DNA from 2 places in the Mesorhizobium sp. M0306 genome. Region 1 is predicted to be linked to the other one. Evidence: riboswitches for the same ligand, from Rfam matches in the RefSeq annotation. Region 1 holds a riboswitch; the other holds the start of a gene.
What was found. A riboswitch is a leader RNA that binds a small molecule or an ion and turns the genes downstream of it on or off. The one in region 1 is predicted to bind S-adenosylmethionine.
Positions count from the first base shown of each region.

Region 1 (4,828 bases):
GGCGGCAAGACCCGCGTCATCAACGGCGCCCGCAGCGTCTATTCGCTGGCGATGGAGGCCGCGCGCACCGGCAGCGGGCTTGTCGCCCTGATCGAGCGCAAGGGCTTTGGCGAAACCGTCGATCTCGACGCAGCCTACAAGAAGGGGCGGCTGCTGTCGCCGATCAACCATCCCGATCCGGCGCATCTCCATCTCACCGGCACCGGGCTGACGCATCTCGGCTCCGCCGCGACCCGCGATTCCATGCATAAGAAGCTCAGCACGGACGGCGAGGAACAGCTGACCGATTCCATGAAGATGTTCCGCATGGGGCTTGAGGGCGGCAAGCCGGCGAAGGGCCAGACTGGCGTGCAGCCGGAATGGTTCTACAAGGGCAATGGCACCATGGCAGTGGCGCCCGGGGCGCCGCTTATGTCGCCGGCCTTCGCCCAGGATGCCGGCGAGGAGCCGGAAATCGCCGGTATCTATGTGATCGGCGACGACGGCGCCCCGTTCCGCGTCGGCTTCACGCTGTCGAACGAGTTTTCCGACCACGTCACCGAGCGCGTGAACTATCTCTTCCTTGCCCATTCCAAGCTGCGCAACGCTTCGTTCGGGCCCGAAATCCTGATCGGCGATCTGCCGTCCGACATCCGCGGCGCCTCACGCATCCTGCGTGACGGCAAGCTGCTTTGGGAAAAGCCGTTCCTGTCGGGCGAGGCGAACATGTCGCACACCATTGGCAATCTCGAGCATCACCACTTCAAATACTCGGCCTTCCGCCAGCCGGGCGACGTGCATGTGCACATGTTCGGCACGGCGACGCTGTCCTTCGCCGACGGCATCAGGACCGAGGCCGGCGACGTGTTCGAAATCGAGGCCCAGGATTTCGGCCTGCCGCTGCGCAACCCGCTTGAAATCGAGCAGCCGGTGAAGGTGGCGGTGAAGGCGTTGTAAACTGGTGACAGAATTCAGGGGCGAAAGATGAACGGCCTGCGGATTGGCACTGTGTTCGTAAGTTTAGTCCTGTTCCTCGCCTATTTCTCCCCAGCGGCTTACAGCGCCGGACAATGCAGCGCAAAATCCTATCGCGAAGCCCGGATGTCGATGACTAACCGGCTTCTGGCCACCGGCTATTCGAAATCGCAAGTGAGCTTTCTGATGCGCAACGCGGATCGCATGACGTCCGCACTCCGCGCTGACAGAATGAACGACAATGGCAGAGCCTGCGATATCGACTCCGCCAGAGCCCATGTGCTGGGATGTCTCGGCAAGCAGTTGTTCCCCTTGCAGTCCAGCTCAAGCGCCTCACTTGACGAGAAGCAAACCAGAGGATTTTGGGGGAAGAAGCGATTGGCAGTGCGAGAACTGCTCTTTATCGGTCAGTTTCATGGCTGCCTTGGCGCCGCGAAAGAATATCTGTTTCGCGGCTGACAGCTTGTTCGCGGCTGACGGCTTGCGAACAAGCTCAGCGCGCGGCGCGGAAATGCTTGGACAGTTTCAGGCCCTGCGCCTGATAGTTCGAGCCGAGATCTGTGCCGTAGAGCGCTTGCGGCCGTTTCAGCATGTGCTCGTAGACTAGCCGCCCGACGATCTGGCCGTGGTCGAGGATGAACGGCACTTCATGGCTGCGTACCTCGAGCACCGCCCGGCTGCCGGTGCCGCCCGACGCCGAATGGCCGAAACCCGGGTCGAAGAAACCGGCATAATGGACGCGGAACTCGCCGACCAGCGGATCGAAGGGCGTCATTTCGGCGGCGTAGAGCGGCGGCACATGCACCGCCTCGCGCGACACCAGAATATAGAATTCGTCCGGATCGAGCACCAGCTCGCCGGCACCGCTCTTGTAGAGCGGCTCCCAGAAATCGACGACATCCTGCGCGGCGCGCTTGTCGACGTCGACCAGGCCGGTGTGGTGCTTGCCGCGATAGCCGACCAGCCCGTCCTTGTCGCCGTCGAGATCGATCGACAGCGCGATGCCACCGCCTGAGATATTGGGTGGTTCGGTGGCGACCAGCATTTCGGCGCGGTGCAACTCGTGCAGCTCGCTTTCCGACAAAAGCGCATTGCCGGTGCGGAACCTGATCTGCGACAGCCGCGAGCCGGTGCGCACGACGATCGGGAAGGTGCGCGGGCTGACTTCCAGATAAAGCGGGCCTTCATAGCCGGCGGCGATCTTGTCGAACTCGTGGCCACGGTCGGTCATAACCCGGGTAAAGATATCGAGCCGCCCGGTCGAGCTCTTCGGGTTGGCCGAAGCCGAAATATGCGCGGGCAGCGCCAGGCTTTCGAGAAGCGGCACGATGTAGACGCAGCCGGTTTCCAGCACGGCACCTTCGGCGAGGTTGATCTCGTGCAGCTTCAGCCGGTCGAGCTTGTCGGCAACCCTGTGGTCCGGGCCGGGCAAGAAGGAAGCACGCACCCGCCAGGCCTTGTCGCCGAGCCTGAGGTCAAGGCTGGCCGGCTGGATCTGATCGGCATCGAGCGTGCGCGGCGATTTCAGCGCGCCCGACTGGAACAGCGCGGAAATATCCTGATCGGGAAGAATGCCTGTCTGCCGCAAGGGTCTGGCTCCGTTCGAACGCCGGGCGAGGTCTTGTACTGTCGCAGGTCCGACCGTGGACGCCTTTGGCACCTGCTTGGTACAACCCTCTTAATCATGCCGGCAATTGACGCAAGCGTGGCGCGGGTCTAAAGGTCGTTATCCCGTGGTGATTTGGCCGGTCGGCTTGCAGCCACGTTAAACAAGTCGCTAAAGGACCGTCGGGCCGCAAGGCCATATGGACCGGTTGCGACTTTCGCGACCGGTTTTTTGTTGTTTGGACCATTTTTGGTGTTGGATAGAATGATGAACAAGAAGCGCGACTGGAAGCCTCAGACCGCACTCGTGCATGCCGGGACGCTGCGTTCCGGCTTCGGCGAGACCTCCGAGGCGATGTATCTCACCCAAGGCTATGTCTACGAGACGGCGCAAGCGGCGGAAGCCCGCTTCAAGGGCGAGGAGCCGGGCTTCATCTATTCGCGCTATGCCAACCCGACCGTCGACATGTTTGAAAAACGCATGTGCGCGCTGGAAGGCGCCGAGGACGCGCGCGCCACGGCATCCGGCATGGCGGCGGTGACGGCAGCACTGCTGTGCAGCGCCAAGGCGGGCGACCATATCGTCGCGGCGCGCGCGCTGTTCGGCTCCTGCCGCTGGGTGGTCGAGACGCTGGCGCCGAAATACGGCATCGAGGCAACACTGGTCGACGGCACAGACATCGCCAGTTGGGAAAAGGCGGTCAAGCCGAACACCAAACTGTTCTTCCTGGAAAGCCCGACCAATCCGACGCTGGAGGTGGTCGATATCGCCGCCGTCGCCGCACTTGCCAACTCGATTGGCGCCAGGCTGATCGTCGATAATGTCTTCGCCACGCCCTTGCAGCAGAAACCCCTGCAGCTCGGCGCTCACATCGTCGTCTACTCCGCGACCAAGCATATTGACGGCCAGGGGCGCTGTCTTGGCGGCATCGTTCTGTCGGACAAGAAGTGGATCGACGAAAACTTGCATGACTATTTCCGTCACACCGGCCCGAGCCTCTCGCCCTTCAATGCCTGGACGCTGCTGAAAGGGCTGGAGACGCTGCCGCTGCGCGTACGCCAGCAGACGGAAAGTGCCGGCCGCATCGCGGATTTCCTCGCCGAGCGCCCGCAAGTCGCCCGCGTCATCTATCCCGGCCGCGCCGACCACCCGCAAGCGGCCGTGGTCAAGAAGCAGATGTCGGGCGGCTCGACGCTGATCTGCCTGGATGTGAAGGGCGGCAAGCAGGCGGCCTTTGCCTTCCAGAACGCACTCGACATCGTGCTGATTTCCAACAATCTCGGCGATGCCAAGAGCCTGATCACCCATCCGGCGACGACTACGCACAAGAACTTGACCGATGAGGCTCGCGCCGAGCTCGGTATCGGACCGGGAACGCTCAGGCTTTCCGTCGGCCTGGAAGATGCCAACGATCTGCTCGAAGATATCGAGCAAGCGCTGAGAGCTGCCGGATAAGGACTGGCCGAACAGAGGCGAGCGGGGATGCGCCGATCAGGCGCCGGACGGGGTCTCTTCCAGCTCCGCGACGGCCTTGGTCTGGATGGTCATCACGTTGCCGCGCCAGTCGACGGCGCCGCTCAGCCATCCGCGCGCCCAAATGGCGGGAAGCATCAGGTCTCGCGCCATCATCGCCGGGATCGTGCGCGGCGACAGGTGCCATCCCTTGGCCGAGGCCAAGACGCATTCCGGCAGGTAGGCCGCGACCAGCACGGCGATGGCGGTTGCCGGCAGGCTGACGCCGGCGTCAGCCGCGGCGATCAGCGCAAGCACCAGCGGCGGCGCCGCGCCGATCAGGATTTCGGGGGCAAAGAACAGTGCAAAGGTGACGCGGCGCAGCCGCGCCCAGCGCGCCTGCCGCGACCAGATCTCGCCAAGCGTGCGCCGGCCGAGCGGCTGTTCGAAGGGCGAGGCGACAAGATTGACTCGCAGTCCTAACCGGTTGACCAGCTTGGTCGCGGCGGCGTCCTCGGCGATCTCGGCAGCAAGCGCGCGGATGCCGCCATTGGCATCGAGCATCGGCTTGTTCCACAACATGCTCTTGCCCTGGGCGAAGCCGAGGCCGAGCGCCTCTCCAGCGTACTGCCAGCGTGCCTGCAGCGTGTTGAGAAAGGCGCATTCGACCTCCCCCCAGAAGCCGTCCGGCCGCGAGCCGATCGGCGTCGAGCAGACGAGGGCGGTGTCGTGCCGCCACGCCGCCATCAGGTGCTGGACGTAGTCGCTCGGCATAAGCACGTTGGAATCGGCAAGGATGACCCAGCGATAATGCGC
Region 1 covers NZ_JAMYRY010000003.1:237,070-241,897, forward strand. Annotated here, with positions in the region: gene araD1 (AraD1 family protein) at 1-936, shown strand, start outside; gene NKI95_RS08060 (hypothetical protein) at 964-1,413, shown strand; gene NKI95_RS08065 (2'-deoxycytidine 5'-triphosphate deaminase) at 1,448-2,542, opposite strand; SAM riboswitch at 2,678-2,755, shown strand; gene NKI95_RS08070 (O-succinylhomoserine sulfhydrylase) at 2,825-4,015, shown strand; gene NKI95_RS08075 (glycosyltransferase) at 4,052-4,828, opposite strand, start outside.

Region 2 (4,828 bases), on a different contig from region 1:
CATCGACTATGCCGGCAATTTCACCGATCTTGAAATCGACGCGGCGGCCATCGACGGGCGCGTCTTGCCGCCGCTTGACGGCAGCGGCGACGTGACGCTGAAGAACGGCGTGACGCTGATCAAGGCAAATCCGAAGAGCCTGCGCGGCCAGGCGGCCGAAATCCACGAGCTCGATCTGTCGTCCGGAACTGCGCGCATCACCGTTTCCGGACCGCTGTCGGTCGATGACGACGGTCTCATAAATGCCGACCTGACGATCAAGCTCACTGATCCGAAGGCCGTGGCGGCAATCCTCGCCACCGCCATCCCCGAGCAGAAGAGAGAGATCCAAACCGGCTTTGCCGGACTGGCGCTGCTCGGCAACCAGCCGTCGATGCCGCTTAAGATCGTCAGGGGCAAGGCCTCGCTCGGCTTCATCCCGCTCGGCAAGATCAAGCCGCTCGACTAGAGCAATTCCAGGAAAAGTGTGAAACGGTTTTCCGTCCGGAATTGCGCAAAAACAAAGAGATAGAGCGGTTCGGCGTTTCTGTGAAACGATGAACCGCTCCAAGCCGGTACGGCCTGCGATCGGCTTGCCGCGGCTTATCCCTTCGGCGGGTGTTCGACTGCCTGGCGGCCGAAATCCGGTACGTCGATGTCCTGGCCGGCCTCGATGATCGAGCGGCGGACGGCGCGAGTGCGGGTGAACAGGTCGAACAGTTTTTCGCCGTCGCCCCAGCGGATCGCCCGCTGCAGCGAGGAGAGATCTTCGGAAAACCGCGCCAGCATTTCGAGAATGGCGTCCTTGTTGTGCAGGCAGACGTCGCGCCACATGGTCGGGTCGGACGCCGCGAGACGGGTGAAGTCGCGAAAGCCGGAAGCCGAGTATTTGATGACCTCGGACTTGGTCACCGACTCCAGATCGTCGGCGGTACCGACGATGTTGTAGGCGATGATGTGCGGCAGGTGCGAAACGATGGCCAGCGTCATGTCGTGATGCTGCGGGTCCATCGTGTCGATGTTGGAGCCGCAGCGGCGCCAGAATTCCGAGAGCTTTTCCAGTGCCGCGGGATCGGTGCCGGGCAGCGGCGTGAAGATGCACCAGCGGTTCTCGAACAGTTCGGCAAAACCGGCATCCGGTCCCGATTTTTCGGTGCCGGCCAAAGGATGGCCGGGGATGAAGTGCACGCCATCAGGGACATGCGGCTGCATCTGCGCGATGACCGACGCCTTGGTCGAGCCGACATCGGTGAGGATGGCGCCCTTCTTCAGCGCCGGTGCGATCTCCGCGGCGACGGTACCCGAAGAGCCGACCGGCACCGAAACGATGACCAGATCGGCGTCGCGAACCGCCTCTTTCGCGTCCGTCGTGTAGGTGTCGCCAAGGCCAAGTTCGCGCGCCCGCGCCAGCGTCTCCTCGCTGCGCGTCGAAATCGCGACTTGGCCGGCCATTCCCTCGCGGCGGATGACGCGGGCAAGCGACGAGCCGATCAGGCCGATGCCGACCAGCGCGATCTTTTCGAACATCGGTGAGGTCATGGTGTTCTAGCTTTTCAGGAATGTCGCGAGTGCTGCGACAACGCCGCGGTTGGCCTCTTCGGTGCCGATGCTCATGCGCAGCGCGTTGGGAAAACCGTAGCCGGAAACGCGCCGCAATATGTAGCCGCGCTGGCTGAGGTAGTCGTCGGCCGCCTCCGCCGAATGCTTTTTGTCCTCGGGAAAGTGGATGAGGATGAAATTGCCGACGCTCGGCGTCACCCGCAGCCCAAGCCCCTCCAATTGCTCGCTCAGCCAAGCCAGCCAGGTCTCGTTATGCGCGACGCTGCGTTCGATGTGGGCGCGGTCGCGGATCGCCGCGATGCCGGCCTCGATTGCCGTCGCATTGACATTGAAAGGTCCCCGCACGCGGTTGATCGCGTCGATGACGTGCATTGGCGCATACATCCAGCCGATCCGCGCGCCGCCCAGGCCCAATTTGGAGAAAGTGCGGGTCATGACCACGTTTTCCGCGCTGCCCACCAACTCGACGCCGGCTTCATAGTCGTTGCGCCGGACATATTCGGCGTAAGCGGCATCCAGCACCAGAAGCACGTTTCGCGGCAGGCCGGCATGCAGGCGGCGCACCTCCTGGAACGGCACGTAAGTGCCGGTTGGATTGTTTGGATTGGCAAGGAAGATGATCCTGGTGCGCGGCGTCACCGCGGCAAGGATCGCGTCGATGTCGGCGCGTTCGTGGGTCTCCTTGACCGTTACCGGGACCGCACCGGCCGACTGTATATAGATCTTGTAGACCATGAAGCCGTGTTCGGTGATGATGGCTTCATCGCCGGGTGCGAGGTAGGTCTGCGCCAGCAGGCCCAGAATCTCGTCGGAGCCGTTGGAGCAGACGATGTTCGCCGGGTTGAGCCCGTGCACCTCGGCGATCGCTTCCCTCAGGCGCCTGGCGCTGCCGTCGGGATAGACCGCGAGCTTGTCGGCGACCGCGCGCGCGGCCTCTATCGCCTTTGGCGAAGGACCGAGCGGGTTCTCGTTCGCCGACAATTTATGGACCTTGGCGACACCTTCAGACGCCGCGCTCTTGCCGGGCACATAGGCTTCGATGTCCATGATGCCGGCGCGGGGCGTTGGACGTATCTGATCCGGTGTCTGGCTCATTCCATGAAATCCGTCGAGGATGCCTCCATCCGGAGGCCGCAGCGGAAATACAAGCCGTGGCCCGGAATGTCGAGGGGCGGCAATTCGGGATCAAGAACTTGCCGTTGACGAAGCCATGCGCGAGTCATAGAAGAACGGCTACAGTTCCGTGGTGATTTGGCCGGTCGGCTTGCAGCCACGTTAAACAACTTGCTAAAGGGCCGTTTGCATCCTGTAACCGGCTTTGCGAAGGCATGGCCGGTTTTTTGTTGCCCTGACTGGTTGTTGCTCCAGACTGGCGGCAGCTGAAGCCCGGGCAAGGAGATGTGATGGTCGCTTTGCGCGCTCGAAAAACCAACAACGAGGCCGACCAGCCGTCGAGCCCGGTGTTGCGTTTCGGCGCCGACAAGCCGCTCAAGCTCGACGCCGGCACGCTGCTGTCGCCGTTCCAGATCGCCTACCAGACCTATGGCACGCTCAACGACGCGCGCTCCAACGCCATCCTCGTCTGCCATGCGCTGACCGGCGACCAGCATGTCGCCAACACCAATCCGGTGACCGGCAAGCCGGGCTGGTGGGAAGTGCTGATCGGCCCCGGCAAGATCATCGACACCGACCGTTTCTTCGTAATCTCGTCAAACGTCATCGGCGGCTGTCTCGGCTCCACCGGCCCCGCCTCGACAAATCCCGCCACCGCCAAGCCCTACGGGCTCGACCTGCCGATCATCACCATCCGCGACATGGTGCGGGCGCAGCTGAAGCTGGTCGAGCATTTCGGCATCGAACAGCTGTTCAGCGTGCTTGGCGGCTCGATGGGCGGCATGCAGGTGCTGCAATGGGCCTCCAGCTATCCGGAGCGCGTCTTCTCGGCGCTGCCGATCGCCACCGGCGCCCGCCACTCTTCGCAGAACATCGCTTTCCACGAGGTCGGCAGGCAGGCAGTGATGGCCGACCCGGACTGGCACGGCGGCAAATATTTCGAGCATGGCAAGCGGCCGGAAAAGGGGCTGGCGGTGGCGCGCATGGCCGCCCACATCACCTATCTGTCGGAAGCAGCGCTGCACCGCAAGTTCGGCCGCAACCTGCAGGACCGCGAAGCGCTGACCTTCGGCTTCGATGCCGACTTCCAGATCGAGAGCTATCTGCGCCATCAGGGCATGACCTTCGTCGATCGCTTCGATGCCAACTCCTATCTCTATATGACCCGGGCGATGGACTATTTCGATCTCGCCGCCGACCATGGCGGCCGGCTGGCCGATGCCTTCGCCGGCACCAAGACGCGCTTCTGCCTGGTTTCGTTCACCAGCGACTGGCTGTTCCCGACCGAGGAGAGCCGCTCGGTCGTGCACGCGCTGAACGCGGCCGGCGCCTCGGTCTCGTTCGTCGAGATTGAGACCGACCGCGGCCACGACGCCTTCCTGCTCGACGAACCGGAACTGTTCGCCGCCATCAAAGGCTTCATCGCCTCGGCCGCGCGGGCGAGAGGGCTCGGCGCATGACCCCGAAAAGTTGCAGGCTGTTCGGATCAGGACCATGCGCCAGGCATCAGCGCATGACCCCGAAAAGTTGCAGGCTTTTCGGATCAGGATCATGCGTCAGGCAAGAGCCGAACGCATGAGCGTCAACCGCGCTCAGCGCGTCGACCTCGAAGTCGTCGCCGATCTTATCCCGCCGCAGTCGCGGGTGCTGGACGTCGGTTCCGGCGACGGGCTGCTGCTCGAATTGCTGCAGGCTACCAAGAAGGTCGATGGCCGCGGGCTGGAACTGTCGCAGCGCGGCGTCAACGAATGCGTGGCGCGCGGCCTGTCGGTCATCCAGGGCGATGCCGACAAGGATCTCCAATTCTATCCCGACAAGGGTTTTGATTTCGTCGTCTTGTCGCAGACCCTGCAGGCGACCCGCAATCCGAAGCTGGTGCTCGACGAACTGCTCCGGATCGGCAACCGCGCCATCGTCTCATTCCCGAATTTCGGCCACTGGCGGGTGCGCTTTTCGTTGCTCTTCAACGGCCGCATGCCGGTGACCAAGGACCTCCCCTATTTCTGGTACGACACACCCAACATCCATTTTTGCACCATTCGCGACTTCGTCAATCTGTGCGACGAGCTTGGCGCGACGGTGGAAAAGGCAACCGCGCTCGACGCCAACGGCCAGCGAATCGGCTTCTCGATGCCGTGGTGGTTCTGGAACTTTTTCGGCCAGCAAGCGGTGTTTC
Region 2 covers NZ_JAMYRY010000001.1:664,196-669,023, forward strand. Annotated here, with positions in the region: gene NKI95_RS03350 (DUF2125 domain-containing protein) at 1-448, shown strand, start outside; gene NKI95_RS03355 (prephenate/arogenate dehydrogenase family protein) at 583-1,518, opposite strand; gene hisC (histidinol-phosphate transaminase) at 1,525-2,634, opposite strand; SAM riboswitch at 2,773-2,850, shown strand; gene metX (homoserine O-acetyltransferase MetX) at 2,943-4,112, shown strand; gene metW (methionine biosynthesis protein MetW) at 4,228-4,828, shown strand, end outside.
Region 2: it holds a riboswitch for S-adenosylmethionine, as region 1 does, so the genes downstream of both, metX (homoserine O-acetyltransferase MetX) here and NKI95_RS08070 (O-succinylhomoserine sulfhydrylase) in region 1, are expected to answer to the same signal.